2 regions of the Thermoplasma volcanium GSS1 genome follow, and region 1 is predicted to be linked to the other one. Evidence: riboswitches for the same ligand, from Rfam matches in the RefSeq annotation. Region 1 holds a riboswitch; the other holds the start of a gene.
What was found. A riboswitch is a leader RNA that binds a small molecule or an ion and turns the genes downstream of it on or off. The one in region 1 is predicted to bind thiamine pyrophosphate.

Region 1 (7,543 bases):
TAAGAAGAAGGAAAGAGAGAATAGATATAATCGAAGACGTCAAAACTTCAGATAATAGCATCATAACCGTAAAAATTGTTGTTGTAACAGATGGGAAGGTGACCAACACTAAGAAGTTCCAGATAAGAAAGGTATTGACGGATTTCATATTAAATAAGGGGTTGTCATTGCCATATTCCGAATTTGTTAGATACTTGATAGGCGATGACATCTATAATGATATGATATCCGCTACCAAGGATATATACCCACTCAAGAAGATCGAGGTTAGGAAATCTGAGTTAGTTTCACTTTCCGGTATTTCTGAAATCCATGCCGGATCTCAGAATTCCGGAGAGGAGCCTGTCGTGCAAAATTAAATAAAGATGCCGGGGTGGCTTAGCTGGAGGAGCGCCGGACTCATAAGGTAATCTGAGAAATCCGGAGGTCTCGGGTTCGATCCCCGATCCCGGCATATAAACTGATGAAATTTGAGATAAAGATCTAAGAGCCTAATTTTTCTATAATATAGGCAGACAAAGTTTAACTGTTTTTAAAATGTAAATTTCCTTAGCTCAACAGGATCATTTTTCTTTTTAAAAAAGTTTCATAAAATTTAAACGTAAGTTTATTCATAGTAAGTACCCGTCGTAAATGTATCGCTTGCTGAGAATATAACGCAGAAAAATAAAAATGCTGGCGATCCAAAAGTCGAATAACCAAGTGTTGATTAGATTTGAGGAGGTGTATATCTTCTGATATTCTATGAAGCGGTTAATACTATGTTTCGCATTATTTATATTCAATTTGATTCAAGTTTAGAGACATCATCCATCATTTTTTGTAGCAAAACATAGGTTTGTTGTAACTCGTTTTCATTGAGTTCAGCAAGGGCTTTTCTTATGAATGCATAATGATTTTTCTTTGCATTTTCGTATACTTCCCTTCCCCGGTCTGTTATTGCTATTTTAATTATTCTCCTGTCGGTAGAATCTCTATTTCTAGTGACTAAATTTTTTTCTTCCATTTTATCTACTACGCCGGTGATCCAACCTGGAGTAACGTTTATGAGAGAGGCTATAGCAGCCATTGACATAGGTCCATTTTCAATTAAATGCCTCATTATGGTGAACTCGGTGATCGACAGGTCGATCTTATTTAAATTCCTCTCGTTCTTTTTATACCAAAGTTTCCAAAGGTCTACGTAGAGTCTCCATACCTTGATGGCCATGGAATTCTCGTCATCATCGTATGCCATCTCAATCACTGTACTTTTACTCTTATAATAGTTTATTACATATATTTTTGTATGTCTCAATTAATGTCAACATGATCAAACCTTAAATATGCGATGAGAATATCAGTTCATAAAGGGGAGCTTCGTAGGAGGCTGAGAGGATCCGAGGAGGATCGACCCTTTGAACCTGATCCGGGTAATGCCGGCGGAGGGAAATTATGTCGGATGCATATAGTAGAGATAGAAATTATGTAAGATCTCTTTTAGTGTCTGCTTCAGCTGGGATGTTTATATGGGGCATAATAGCAAGCATAGCTCCGCTTGCTACTGCGTGGCCTTATGTTAAAGGGCTTCCAAGAGTTTATTTATCTGTTTTTCTTTCTTTGCCATCTGTTTTTTTACTGACTGGGAATACGATCCTTGGTAAACTTTCAGACATCCTAGGTAGAAAACCAATATACCTAATGACAATTCTTTTTTACTTGGCTGGACTTCTCATCATCTTTGCCTCGAATAATGTAGTATTGCTTGTTATAGGTATCGCCCTATCTGAGATAGGCGTAGGGGGCGAAGAGGTTACGACTTTATCCCTGATATCTGAAGATGTTCCGATAAAACACAGGGGTAAATTCCTCGCATTTGTGCCTAATATGAATAATGTAGGAAGTGCTGTTATTGCGTTTGTGTTTCTATATTTTAACTCATCCTCTATCCAAATACAAAAGTTGTATTTCCTAATTATCGCCTTCTTTGCTGTGTTTCTCGCTTTATACACTAGAAGATCTATACCGGAGTCGTTCAGGTGGCTTCGTGAAACTGGATCGGAGAAGGAAGCTGAAAATCTCTATAAAAAATTAAAGATCAGTGAAGACGGTATACGGATAAAAGAACCGAATTTCAGTGTTTCGTTAGCTTTTCTTGCTATCCTTGGAATATCACAATATCTAACGTTCGGGCTTATGGCATACATCGTAGGCCCTTATTATTTCTCACCAGCCCAGGTAAGTGAGATAATTTTCTATGCATTGCTTGGTGCTTCTGTAGCCGGCATAATCGCTATGTTCCTAGTTGATATCGGCAGAAAGAAGTATGCTATATTATCATACTTGGGTGGCACTATTTCTATACTACTTATACTTGCCACGATAAAATACGTAGATAACATGCTAGTTTTTCTCCCGCTTCTTTTTATCAATATGATGTTCTCAGAATTTGCTTGGGCTTCAAGGACTACACTTGAACCAGAACTCTTTGGAACAAAGCGTAGATCCACATCCATAGGCCTTGTTCGAGTATTTCCTATACTCGCGTATATTGCATCTATTTACCTGACCGCTTCGTTCACACTGTCGCAGTATATATTTTTTAATCTTGCGTTGTGGTGCTTGGGGTTGGTAGCAGCCATAGTATGGATGTTCATAGGCGTAGAAACAAAGAACGTAAGCATGGACTATTACAGCTAAGTCAATATTTTTATTTTTAAACTAAATTAATAATAATATTTGAAGCAGAAACATGTCATTATCACATATTCGCATTATATACTAAAGGAGGGCCTTATAACTAGATTTTAATGTTATAGGAGATTTAGAAACCAAATCTCCGAAACCGTAGCAGATGGTAATTGATCAAACCAATAACATTATTATTATTGCGTGTTATGAACAATTAATGCTTATATATAATACGTTGACCAGACGTTTGCAAGAGTTCAACGAGATGCACAGGGGTAGGGTGAACCTGTTTGTGTGCGGGCCAACGGTTCAGGATCACTTTCATATAGGGCATGCCAGGACCTATATTTTCTTCGATGCTGTTGCGAAGTTTCTGAAGTTGGAAGGATACTCTGTTTTTTACCTCCAAAATATTACTGATATTGATGATAAAATAATAAACAGAGCTAAAGAAATGGGAATCGAGCCATCTGAAGTTGCAAAAATATATTTTAGCGAATTCCAGGAAGACATGAAAAGGCTTAAGGTTGATTCTGTCAATTTCTTTGCAAGGGCAACACTTTACATAGATGAGATCGTATCGCAAATCAGCAGGATGATGGAGAAAGGATACGCATATGAAACAGATGACGGCGTTTATTTTGAAGTACGGAAATTCAAAGATTATGGTGAATTATCTAACCAGAGCTTAGATCAAATTATAGCTGGGTATAGAGTAGCAGTAAATGAAAACAAGAGAAACCCTGAAGATTTTGTACTATGGAAGAAGAAGAAAGCAGGAGAGCCATCGTGGCCATCTCCATGGGGAGAAGGAAGGCCCGGTTGGCATATTGAAGATACTGCAATAACAGAAACTTATTTTGGCGATGAGTATGATATCCATGGAGGCGGATCAGATCTTATTTTCCCGCATCACGAGGCGGAAATCGCACAGATGAGATCAATTAGCGGAAAACGATATCTAGCCCATTACTGGATACATACGGGAATGATAAACATAAATAAGGAGAAAATGTCTAAATCGCTTAAAAATTTCATAACTATACGGGATATACTTAAGGATTATAGACCGGAAGACCTTAGATTTGCAATACTTAATGCAAATTATAGGACCCAAATTGAATTTTCCAAGGAATTGATGGAAGAGTCAAAGAAGTTGATTGATTACATAAACGATACCTATAGAAAGCTAGAGTATGTCAATGGTTCTGGCAATTTCAAGATTGATGTTAATTCGGTAATTTCTGAGATGCGTTCACTTGCCGAAAACGATTTCGATTTCCATTCGGTAATAGTTAAACTGCTCGCCATCACTGGAGAAATAAATAGGAACTTTGAAGGGATAAACAAGGAAGTTGCGGAAGAACTTAAGAAAGTGTACTTATGGGTTGACACCTTCCTCGGAATCTTAGAGCAAAAAAAGGAGGTAAGCAAAGGAATAGTAGATGACCTTGTTGAATTGAGGACAAGAATGCGGAAGGAAAAGAACTTCCTAATTTCCGATGCGATCAGAGACGTCTTGAAGAAGAATGGAATACATATAGAGGATCGTGGTGACGTTACCGTTTGGTGGCAAGAATAGATCTTGCTCAATTTAAATACCTCGGAAAAATAGGGTGATAACAAAAAGTGGGGAATATGAAGATGTTTAACATTGCCTCTGAGGACGACATAAAGAAGGGTCTTGCCTCAGATGTTTATTTTGAAAGAAGCATTTCAACTCTGACAGAAACATGCAAAGATCACAGGGTTGCAATGGAAGCTACAGTATCTGGGCCGCTCGACACATGGATAAACTTTTCTGGCCTTGACGAAGTTCTGAAGCTGTTAGAGGGAATAGATGTAGATGTGTTCGCTATCCCTGAAGGCACCATCCTGTACCCAAGAGACTCTAACGGTATTCCTGTACCGTTCATTCGTATTGAGGGAAATTACTGCGATTTCGGAATGTACGAAACCTCCATTTTAGGGATGATATGCCAGGCCTCCGGTATTTCGACTAAATCTTCAAAGGTTAGAATAGCCGCCGGTGATTGCCCATTCTTTTCCTTTGGAATAAGGAGGATGCATCCAGCAGTTTCACCAATGATTGACCGTTCTGCATTTATAGGAGGGGCTGACGGTGTATCTGGAATACTTGGAGCAAAGCTGATAGGGGAAGAACCTATAGGAACTATGCCACATGCATTATCAATTATTCTTGGTGACGATGAGGCATGGAGATTAACATTAAAGAATACAAAAAATGGCCAAAAATCTGTGATCTTGATAGATACTTATATGGATGAAAAATTCGCTGCCATAAAGGTAGCAGAAGAATTCGAACACGTTGATTATATAAGGCTAGATACACCATCGTCGAGGAGAGGTAACTTTGAAGCACTTGTAAGGGAAGTAAAGTGGGAACTTGCTCTGAGGGGCAGAAGCGATATAAAAATAATGGTATCTGGCGGCCTTGATGAAAATACCGTAGCCAAACTTCGAGAAGCAGGGGCACAGGCTTTTGGAGTCGGTACCTCCATATCTTCAGCAAAGCCATTTGATTTTGCCCTTGATATAGTAAGCATAGACGATAAACCTAAAACAAAGAGAGGAAAATTATCTGGTAAGAAGAGCGTATTAAGGTGTGAAAAGTGCAGAAAAGTTGAAGTAGTACCATATGGAGTTGAATCAAAGCCTTGCAGCTGTGGAGGTGTAATGCACAATATTATTGTAAAGTACATGGAACATGGGAAGCTTTTAAGCCAATACCCTGAACCAAAAGAAATAAGGAAAAGAACTCTTTCAGAATTAGAATATTTTAGATCTTCAAATTAAAACATTTTTTTCTTAATTGCCGATGTGACCTTGTTCTTTAGATCTTCGTTGATCTCAGTTATGTTGTGTGCCGTCTTAGCGTGTTCCACAATTTTTGGCATCAGTTCATCTATGCTCTTTGCGGAGGCTTCAAAACCACAATTCATGCCGATATCGCTACACTTAAACACATATTTCGCCATGAATAACATAACTTATAGTTATTAATAAATATTTTCTTATACTAGTTATGCAATAATAAATGTAATTCATCTAGTATATCTTATTGGATTTTTGTCGAACTGAATTTTGCAGTGCTCGCTGCAGAAATAATATTCTTTGCCGTTGTATACTGATTTCCATTTTGAGTTCTTATCAGCTTTCATTCCACAGACAGGATCAATCATATATCCTCATTTCGTGAAAGGATTTAATTCTATTCAGTGCAAAATGCACAGCATATATTTATCAGTCTAAATTTTATGAACATATATGCCAACTGATCCGGTATGTGGAATGTATGTTCCAGAAACGTCCGACCTTTACGTCGATAAAGATGGTCAACGTTATTATTTCTGTTCAAAGGGATGCATGGAAAAGTTTCTGTCTCCTGAAGGAGAGAGTCGAAGCCTAAAGAGAAGGTTAGTAATTGCATGGCTATTTTCCATTCCGGTATTAATATTGAGCTACGCGCTCTTTCCGCAAAAGGATTGGGTATTATTCATATTATCTATTCCTGTTGTATTTTACTCTGGGTTCCCATTTTATAGAGGGGCATATTCAGCAATAAGAAATTTTTCGGGAAATATGGATCTTCTCATATCTATAGGTGTACTCACAGCATTCTTCTTTTCGCTCTTTGTGTCCATTTTCCCACAGGCGATACCGAATTCGTCTGTATATTTTGATTCTTCTGATTTTATCGTATCTTTAATACTGACTGGAAGCTACATTGAGAACATTTCAAAAAAGAGGGCGTCTAGTGCCGGCGACAAGCTGCTGCAGATGATGCCAAAGATCGTGCACATCGTTTCTGGTGCATCCATTAAGGATGCAGAGGCTTCATCGCTGAAGGCAGGCGTTACATTGCAAGTGCGGCCAGGTGAGATTATAGCAGTTGATGGTACCATATTGGAAGGGAGGAGCGAGGTTGATGAATCTAGTATAACTGGAGAGCAAGAACCTGTCCTCAAGACAGCAGGAGATAGGGTCATATCTGGAACAAAAAACTTGAATGGAATGCTAATAGTTAAGGCGGAAGCTGTTGGAGCAGATACGACGGTGTCAAAAATACACGGCCTAATAGTCATGGCCTCATCAGGGAGAACAAAGGTTCAAAGGATCGCGGACATATTTTCATCTTATTTTGTACCTGTAGTTCTTGTTGCCGCTACCGCTTCGTTTCTCTTCTGGTACTTTTATTTGAAATCAATAGGAAACCCATTAGCTCCTGAAATAGGCATACTTGCTTTCGTTTCAGTCGTTGTTATAGCATGTCCTTGCGCAATTGGGCTAGCTGGCCCTATCACCCTATTGATATCGGCCGAGGAATCGTTTAAACACGGAATACTCGTCAAGAATACGGGTGTTTTTGATAGAATAAGAAAGATAAATCGTATAGTGTTCGATAAATCAGGCACTTTAACTAGCCCGCTGCCGGAAATTTACGATCTTACTGGAGATATAAAGGCCCTGGCTTATGCAGCTTCTGTAGAATCCGGATCAAACCATCCGGTTGCGTTGTCCATAGTTAATAAGGCCAGGGATCTTGGGCTAAGAATAGAAAAAGCTTATCAAGTTGTAGAAGAACCTGGAATAGGAATAACGGGAAAGGTCGATGGAAAAGAAGTGCGAATAGCACAAGATGAGAGCGGAGCTACAATAGTAGAAATTGATGGAGATGTTGCATGCAGGTTCAGATTAAGGTATAAGTTGCGTGATGATGCTATAGAGACAGTTAGCGCATTAAAAAAGATGGAAATAAAGGTTTCGGTTTTGTCTGGCGATACATCGAAAGAAGCTAAATCCGTCCTTGAACCTCTTAAACTAGATGAAGTAATAACAGGTTCGAATCCGG
Region 2 (7,543 bases), 200 kb from region 1:
ATAAACAAGATACTTTCAGACGAAACTGGCGGCTTCTTTGAGAAGATGAGGGTGAATCAGCAGGACATAATAGATGAAATGGAGCACTCATTTGTTGATGTCAAGGTTTTCAAAGTAAAACTTCTTCAGGAAGAGCCTATAGGCCATGAAAAATTAGTTGAATTAGGAAAACTTATCTATGGAGACGAAGATCCATACAAGATATTCTATAAAGGCACACCGATAAAGTATTCGAAAAGCGGCGAAAAATACATACTAAAGATAAAGATGCCGTTCGCCGCAAAGGAGAACATAAACCTTTTCAACCATGGGGGTGAACTTACTATAGAGATAGAGAATTGGAAGCGGGTGTTTTATCTACCAGAATCCATCTCTGATAGGAGGCCGGTATCGGCGGAATATTCAAATGGATATTTGAATGTTGTACTTGAGTGATGCAAGTATGGACATAGAGATAACTATCAAACTATCCAAAAAGACTTATGAAAGGCTTGAGAGGCTGTTTTACCTTGCTACTTTGCCAGAAAACTTTGCTAAATTACAGAGAGAGATAAGAGAAGCAAGCAAGCCTAAGTCTGAAAGCGAGAAGGATAAATTCAGAAAAATTGAAATAAAATAAGTTTTCATCATTCGTGAATAAAGATCAAAATTAATATACATTTTTTCACTACAATGCATATGGCAGCAGTATTAGAAGAAGACGCTCTTTCTATTCTAGGTCTTGAGAGGGTTAACTCTGGGATATACGACGGAGAATGGAAGAAGCCAGCTGGCAAGATGCTTACAGTCTATAGCCCAATTGATGGAAGCGAGATAGCAAAGATTTCTATGGCTACCCGGGAAGATTATGATGAAATGGTCAAAAAAGCCCAAGAGGAGTTCAAGAAGTGGAGAATGATCCCAGCCCCAAAACGTGGCCTGATAATTAAGGATATAGGGGATGAATTAAGGAAAGAGAAGAGAAACCTTGGCAGGATAGTTACGATAGAGGCAGGAAAGACTCCGAGCGAAGGGGAGGGGGAGATACAGGAGATGATAGATATCTCCGATCTCGCTCTTGGTCTTTCAAGGCAACTTTACGGACTTACCATAGCCAGTGAAAGGCCTTATCATAGGATGTATGAACAATGGGTTCCACTTGGCCCAATTGCCGTTATAACTTCTTTCAACTTCCCAGCTTCTGTATGGTCATGGAATTCTTTTATAGCAGCCGTAACTGGTGATGTCGTTATTTGGAAGCCATCTTCAAAGGCAGCGCTCACAGCAGTAGCCGTCATGAAGGTTATTGAGCGGGTATTGAAGAGGAATAATGTACCTAACATATTCTACCTTATGGTCAGTTCTGGAAGTGAAGGTGGGGATTGGATAACAAATGATCCGAGAATACCTCTCGTCTCATTTACCGGATCAGTTCCAGTTGGTAGGAAGATATCAGAAAATGTAGCAAAGAGATTAGGCAAATCCATACTGGAACTAGGCGGAAACAATGGTGCAATTGTGTCTGATAAAGCAGATATCGATCTAGCCCTTCGTGGAGTTGTATTCGGTGCACTAGCTACAGCAGGTCAGAGATGTACTACTACCCGCCGTGTCATTGTGAGCGAAAAGATATACGATGAATTCGTTAAGAAGCTTGTCAATGCCTATTCCAAAGTAAAGGTAGGCGACCCCAGGGAGAAGGGTGTACTAGTCGGCCCTCTCATAGACGAGGATGCAGTTCGTGACTATGAAGGGGCAATCAGCGAAGCCGTGAAACAGGGTGGAAAAGTCTTATATGGCGGAAAGAAAATAAGTCTTAAGGGTTACGAGAAAGGGCATTATGTCGAACCCACAATAATAGAGGCAAATCCCAACATGCCAATAGTCAAGGAAGAAACGTTTGCTCCAATACTTTACGTAATGAAGTATAAGACTATCGAAGAAGCATTGGAAATACATAACAGCGTCCCACAGGGTCTTTCGTCATCCATATTTACCACTGATCTGCGCGAGGAAGAAGCTTTTCTCTCGCCCTACGGATCGGATTGCGGCCTTGCGAACGTCAATACTAGCACTGCCGGTGCAGAGATCGGCGGAGCATTCGGAGGAGAAAAAGATACTGGCGGTGGAAGAGAGAGCGGCAGCGATGCCTGGAAGTTTTACATGAGAAGGCAGACGGTGACCAAGAACTGGGGGCAGACTCTGCCGCTTGCCCAGGATGTGGTATTTGATTTCTAAATTTTTTATTACATTATATTAAGCTTTTGTTTAATGTTTCATAACCCTTCGAATACCACAGTATTGATCCTATGGAACCAATGACCCATATAATGGTTGCGAATACCATGTATTCGAATACACTTATACCATTCAAAACAAAGATGGATACTATGTACAGGGCATATGCTATTCCTCTAACAGCTGCTATGCCGGAACCTCTCCTAATTGTAGTGAACAGCTCAGGCTGAAGGATTTCTCTAACGGCCCAGCCGAGTTCTCCAAAGAATGAATTTATGACGAGCAATACTAGGAAAACGAAGAAGGGTAAGCTGCTTATCAGGTATAGAAGAAAGACAGCCATGGAGAGAAAACCACCCATATATGCGATGACTGAAGTTAACCTTCTTCCTATTCTGTCAATAAAGGCTATTATTGCAAATCCAGATATTGCTTCTCCAAGCCCGTATATAAAAGGTATAATTGATGTATATTTCGGATATTCGTATGGGCCAAGTATATCTGCAACCAGGGCAAATGTGAGAACAATTGTTATGGCGAACATTGAAAGGACGATGAATGGAATCACATGCATCTGGGGCTTCTCTATTAAGGTATCGCTATTCTTGGTGTAGAACCATCTTAGGCTTTCTGGGATACGACTCCGCGTATAGAGAGCAATAGTGATCCCGCCTATGGCCATTACCCCAAAAATAAGCTTCTCAATAGCAATTGAGTACCCAAATGCTATAAATATTCCGGATATGGCTGCAACGCCTACGTTTGCAGAGTTTGAAACCAATACAAGTACTTTACCTCTATACTTCAGTGGAAATTGCTCTGCAAGAAATGCAAGTGATACGGTCTCTTCACCTCCAAATCCAAATTCAGCTATGAATATGGAGGCAAGGATCTCAAAGAAATTTCTAGAAAAGATTATACCAAGGATACCTGCGATTCCTAGAGCAAGCGTGGCCATAAAAAGAGATTTTCTGCCAAGCAAATCTGATGTTCTCCCAAGGACAACATTTCCAATCAGAAGGCCTGCTGGTGAAGAAAGCAGTACGTACATATAGCCCCATGAGGGTACGATTGGCCATTCCGTGACTAATGGTGCTGTAACAAGAAGAAGGCCCCATACAAAGAAGCTTGCTATCATTGTTAGCGCCATTGATGTGTGTATTCTATTCCACTCAGCTGTGTCAAGAAATTTTCTTACTTCGTCGTAATCCCGAAAACTATAATCAAACAACATACTTCCCTCCGCCGGCATTACCCGGATCAGGTTCAAAGGGTCGATCCTTCTCGGATCCTCTCAGCCTCTTACGAAGCTCCCCTTATCGTCCTCTTATTTATATCATAAATAAATAGTTCATGTGTCAAGAAATGTGAATTTCGATTTTATTTTCTCTTATTTTGAATAATGCTTTTAGCTAGAACCTCGTTCTGTCTAACTTCATCGCCAGGCCTCCAATACGGTTCTCTTCTTAGCACTGCTTGGCGGAATAGTTCGGAGATAGTTTTTTCGTCATTTATGCCTTTGAACTTTACGTTTGTATCTGAACGCATGAGGCACGTCTTGAACTCGCCTTCTGATGTAATGCGCAAACGTGTGCAGTGGGCACAAAAGTCTGGATTACGTTGTGGTTTTACGAATTCAACTTTCACTTCGCCTGCCTGTGTTCTTATAATATACCTTGGTCTATTATGCAGCTCGTTTCTTTCTATTGATAGCGCCTTGTCTGCGATTTCTTTTTCCAGACTGTCAAGGGGCATATGGTACTTTAAGTATTCTTTTGATGATTCTCCTTCCCTAGTCGTCTCGTATTCTATAAGCTGCAGTATCGCATGTTTCTCTGCCGCCAATTCTATCATGTCAGGTATCTGATCCACGTTTAGATCTCGGAGAACTACAAAGTTAATCTTAACAGGAGTAAGGCCAGCTTCGTTTGCTGCATCTATAGCTTTAATTATCCTGTCCCGCGAATTGACTCCAGTTATAGCTTGAAAAGTGTCTTCATCAAAGGCATGCATTGATATATTCACCCTGTCTAGCCCAGCCTTCTTAAGTTCGTATGCTAGAATTGGAAGCATAACACCGTTAGTTGTCATTGATATGTTGCCAGTTATGTACTTCCTTATTCTCTTCACTATATCGATTAGATCTCTTCGAAGTGTAGGTTCCCCACCGGTAAGCTTTATCTTATTTACCCCAAATTTGTGGGCTATCTTTACTACTCTTTCGATTTCTTCAGGTTTAAGCGCTTCTCCACTGATCTCTGTACCTTCCATATGGCAGAAGAAGCAGTTAAAATTGCACGTCGTATTGAGCTGTATCCTAAGGCTTAAAACGGGTCTGCCGTATAGATCTGTTAAAACCATAGCTGAATAGATTAAGCATTTATCCTTATTAACATTATCTAACAGTAAATACCGACAAAACTTGACTTACATCGGATCGCTGTATGTCTCCTTTTTCACGAAAAAGCTAAATAAGGATCAACATATTAGGGTTCAAACTGCGAGAGAGTAAATATTCTCCAGGTATTGATAAAAAGGTGAAAATAATGGCAAGTCAGAAACCACACCTAAATCTGATAACGATAGGTCACGTAGATCATGGAAAGTCTACGCTAGTAGGAAGGCTCCTCTTTGAGCACGGAGAGATCCCGGCACATATTATAGAGGAATACAGAAAGGAAGCTGAGCAGAAGGGTAAGGCAACGTTCGAGTTTGCTTGGGTCATGGACCGGTTCAAGGAGGAAAGAGAGAGAGGAGTTACAATAGACCTGGCACACAGGAAGTTTGAAACAGATAAGTACTACTTTACACTTATCGATGCTCCTGGTCACAGGGACTTTGTCAAAAACATGATTACAGGTACAAGCCAAGCAGATGCTGCCATATTGGTTATATCTGCCAGGGAAGGAGAGGGTGTAATGGAACAAACCAGGGAACATGCTTTCCTTGCGAGGACACTGGGTGTACCTCAGATAGTTGTCGCAATAAACAAAATGGATGCTACTGAGCCTCCATTCAGTGAAAAGAGGTTCAATGAAGTTAAAGCTGATGCTGAGAAGCTGCTCAAGACCATTGGATACAAGGATGCTACGTTCGTGCCTATAAGCGGTTATAAGGGAGACAACGTAACAAAGCCTAGCCCAAATATGCCATGGTACAAGGGGCCATCTCTTCTTCAGGCATTGGATGCATTTAAGGTGCCAGAAAAACCAATAAACAAACCACTCAGAGTGCCTGTTGAGGATGTTTATTCTATAACTGGTATTGGAACAGTTCCAGTGGGCAGAGTTGAGACCGGAGTTTTGAAACCAGGTGACAAGGTAATATTCCTGCCTGCAGACAAGCAAGGCGATGTTAAGTCCATAGAGATGCACCACGAACCTCTTCAGCAGGCTGAGCCAGGCGACAACATAGGTTTCAACGTCAGAGGTATCGCAAAGAATGACATAAAGCGTGGCGACGTATGCGGTCACCTTGATTCTCCACCGACAGTCGTAAGGGCATTCACTGCTCAGATAGTGGTTCTCAACCACCCCAGCGTTATTGCCCCTGGTTACAAGCCCGTTTTCCACGTACACACAGCACAGGTAGCTTGCAAGATAGATGAGATAGTCAGGACTCTAAACCCGAAGGATGGTACGACGTTGAAGGATAAGCCAGACTTCATAAAGACTGGGGATATAGCTATAGTTAAAGTCATACCGGACAAGCCATTGGTGATTGAAAAGGTATCCGAGATACCGCAGCTTGGAAGGTTTGCGGTCCGTGATATGGGCCAAACTGTAGCTGCGGGTCAGTGTATTGATCTGGAAAAGAGGTAATCTTTATGGCTTCCTATAAGGCAAGGATTTCACTGAGTGGCACTGAGCACAAAATAGTTGACATGGTATGCAGCGAGATCAAAGAGATCGCCAGCAGGACGGGAGTGGAAATTCATGGGCCTATGCCGCTCCCAACAAAAAAATTAGTTGTCCCTGTCAGAAAGAGTCCAGACGGGGAAGGAACAAATACGTGGGATCATTGGGAGATGAGAATACATAAAAGACTCATAGATGTGGATGCTGATGAGAGGACGTTGCGTCAACTTATGAGGATACCGATACCCGACGGTGTGCAAATAGAGATACAGATAAAGAGTTAATTTTTTTTAATATTATATTAAACTAGGTGTTTATTTATGGGACGAAAAGAAGATAATATTGAGAAGGCACTAAGAATTGTTGAGCATACGGAACTGGTAAGGAATATAGGTATAGTTGCCCATATTGATCACGGTAAAACGACCCTTAGCGACAACCTTATTGCAGGGGCAGGAATGATGAGTGAAGAGCTTGCTGGTAAGCAGCTCGTACTTGATTATGATGAACAGGAGCAGGCTAGAGGCATAACGATAAATGCCGCCGTAGCCTCAATGGTGCACGCCTTTCAGGGGAAGGAATACTTAATTAACTTAATCGATACCCCTGGGCACGTGGACTTTGGCGGCGACGTAACAAGGGCAATGAGAGCAGTTGACGGGGTCATAGTAGTTGTAGATTCGGTAGAAGGCGTGATGCCACAGACTGAAACGGTTATCAGGCAGGCCCTCAGGGAATATGTAAAGCCCGTCCTGTTTATTAATAAGATAGACCGCCTGATAAATGAATTGAGGCTAAACAGCGACGAGATGCAAAAGAGATTCACGAAGATCATTTCAGATGTCAACAAGCTCATCTCAAAGTACGCTCCAAAAGAGTTTACAAAGGAATGGCAAGTTTCAGTTCAAGATGGGAAGGTTGCCTTTGGTTCTGCCTATAATAACTGGGCTATATCAGTACCATCAATGGCAGAGACCAAAATTACATTCAAAGATATAGTAGAGTATGTGAAGAACGGAAAACAGAAGGAACTGGCACAGAAAAACCAGCTGCACAAAATTATACTGAACATGGTTATACGGCATCTTCCAGATCCAAAAACAGCGCAGTCCTATAGGATAAAACAGATATGGAAGGGCGATCTTGAAACTGAAGTCGGTAAATCGATGGTTAGCTGCGACTTCAAGGGCCCAGTAGCAATGATGGTAACCAAGATAATAATTGATCCGCACGCAGGAGAAATAGCTATAGGCCGTCTTTTTAGCGGTACAGTTAAGAAGGGAACTGACCTTTATATTTCGGGCGACGGAAAGGGCAAGGTTCAGACCTTGGCGATGATGGTCGGCCCTGATAGGATACCAGTTGAGGAGGTAACGGCTGGTAACATAGCTGCGATAGTAGGCCTTAAGGGCGCTATAGCAGGTTCAACCGTTTCGTCAATAGAGAATATGGAACCATTTGAACCCATG

Region 2: another riboswitch for thiamine pyrophosphate. It lies ahead of TVG_RS05660 (MFS transporter); the one in region 1 lies ahead of TVG_RS06660 (MFS transporter).

Annotation. Positions count from the first base shown of each region.
Region 1 is NC_002689.2:1,304,621-1,312,163, reverse strand. It holds gene TVG_RS06675 (30S ribosomal protein S3ae) at 1-359, shown strand, start outside; tRNA gene TVG_RS06670 (tRNA-Met) at 368-454, shown strand; gene TVG_RS06665 (MarR family winged helix-turn-helix transcriptional regulator) at 782-1,237, opposite strand; TPP riboswitch at 1,341-1,449, shown strand; gene TVG_RS06660 (MFS transporter) at 1,435-2,679, shown strand; gene cysS (cysteine--tRNA ligase) at 2,834-4,252, shown strand; gene TVG_RS06650 (nicotinate phosphoribosyltransferase) at 4,309-5,487, shown strand; gene TVG_RS06645 (DUF1059 domain-containing protein) at 5,484-5,669, opposite strand; gene TVG_RS08225 (YHS domain-containing protein) at 5,736-5,873, opposite strand; gene TVG_RS06640 (heavy metal translocating P-type ATPase) at 5,959-7,543, shown strand, end outside.
Region 2 is NC_002689.2:1,105,577-1,113,119, reverse strand. It holds gene TVG_RS05670 (ArsA family ATPase) at 1-435, shown strand, start outside; gene TVG_RS08565 (hypothetical protein) at 443-619, shown strand; gene TVG_RS05665 (L-piperidine-6-carboxylate dehydrogenase) at 673-2,217, shown strand; gene TVG_RS05660 (MFS transporter) at 2,231-3,451, opposite strand; TPP riboswitch at 3,436-3,544, opposite strand; gene moaA (GTP 3',8-cyclase MoaA) at 3,598-4,578, opposite strand; gene tuf (translation elongation factor EF-1 subunit alpha) at 4,764-6,038, shown strand; gene rpsJ (30S ribosomal protein S10) at 6,044-6,358, shown strand; gene TVG_RS05640 (elongation factor EF-2) at 6,395-7,543, shown strand, end outside.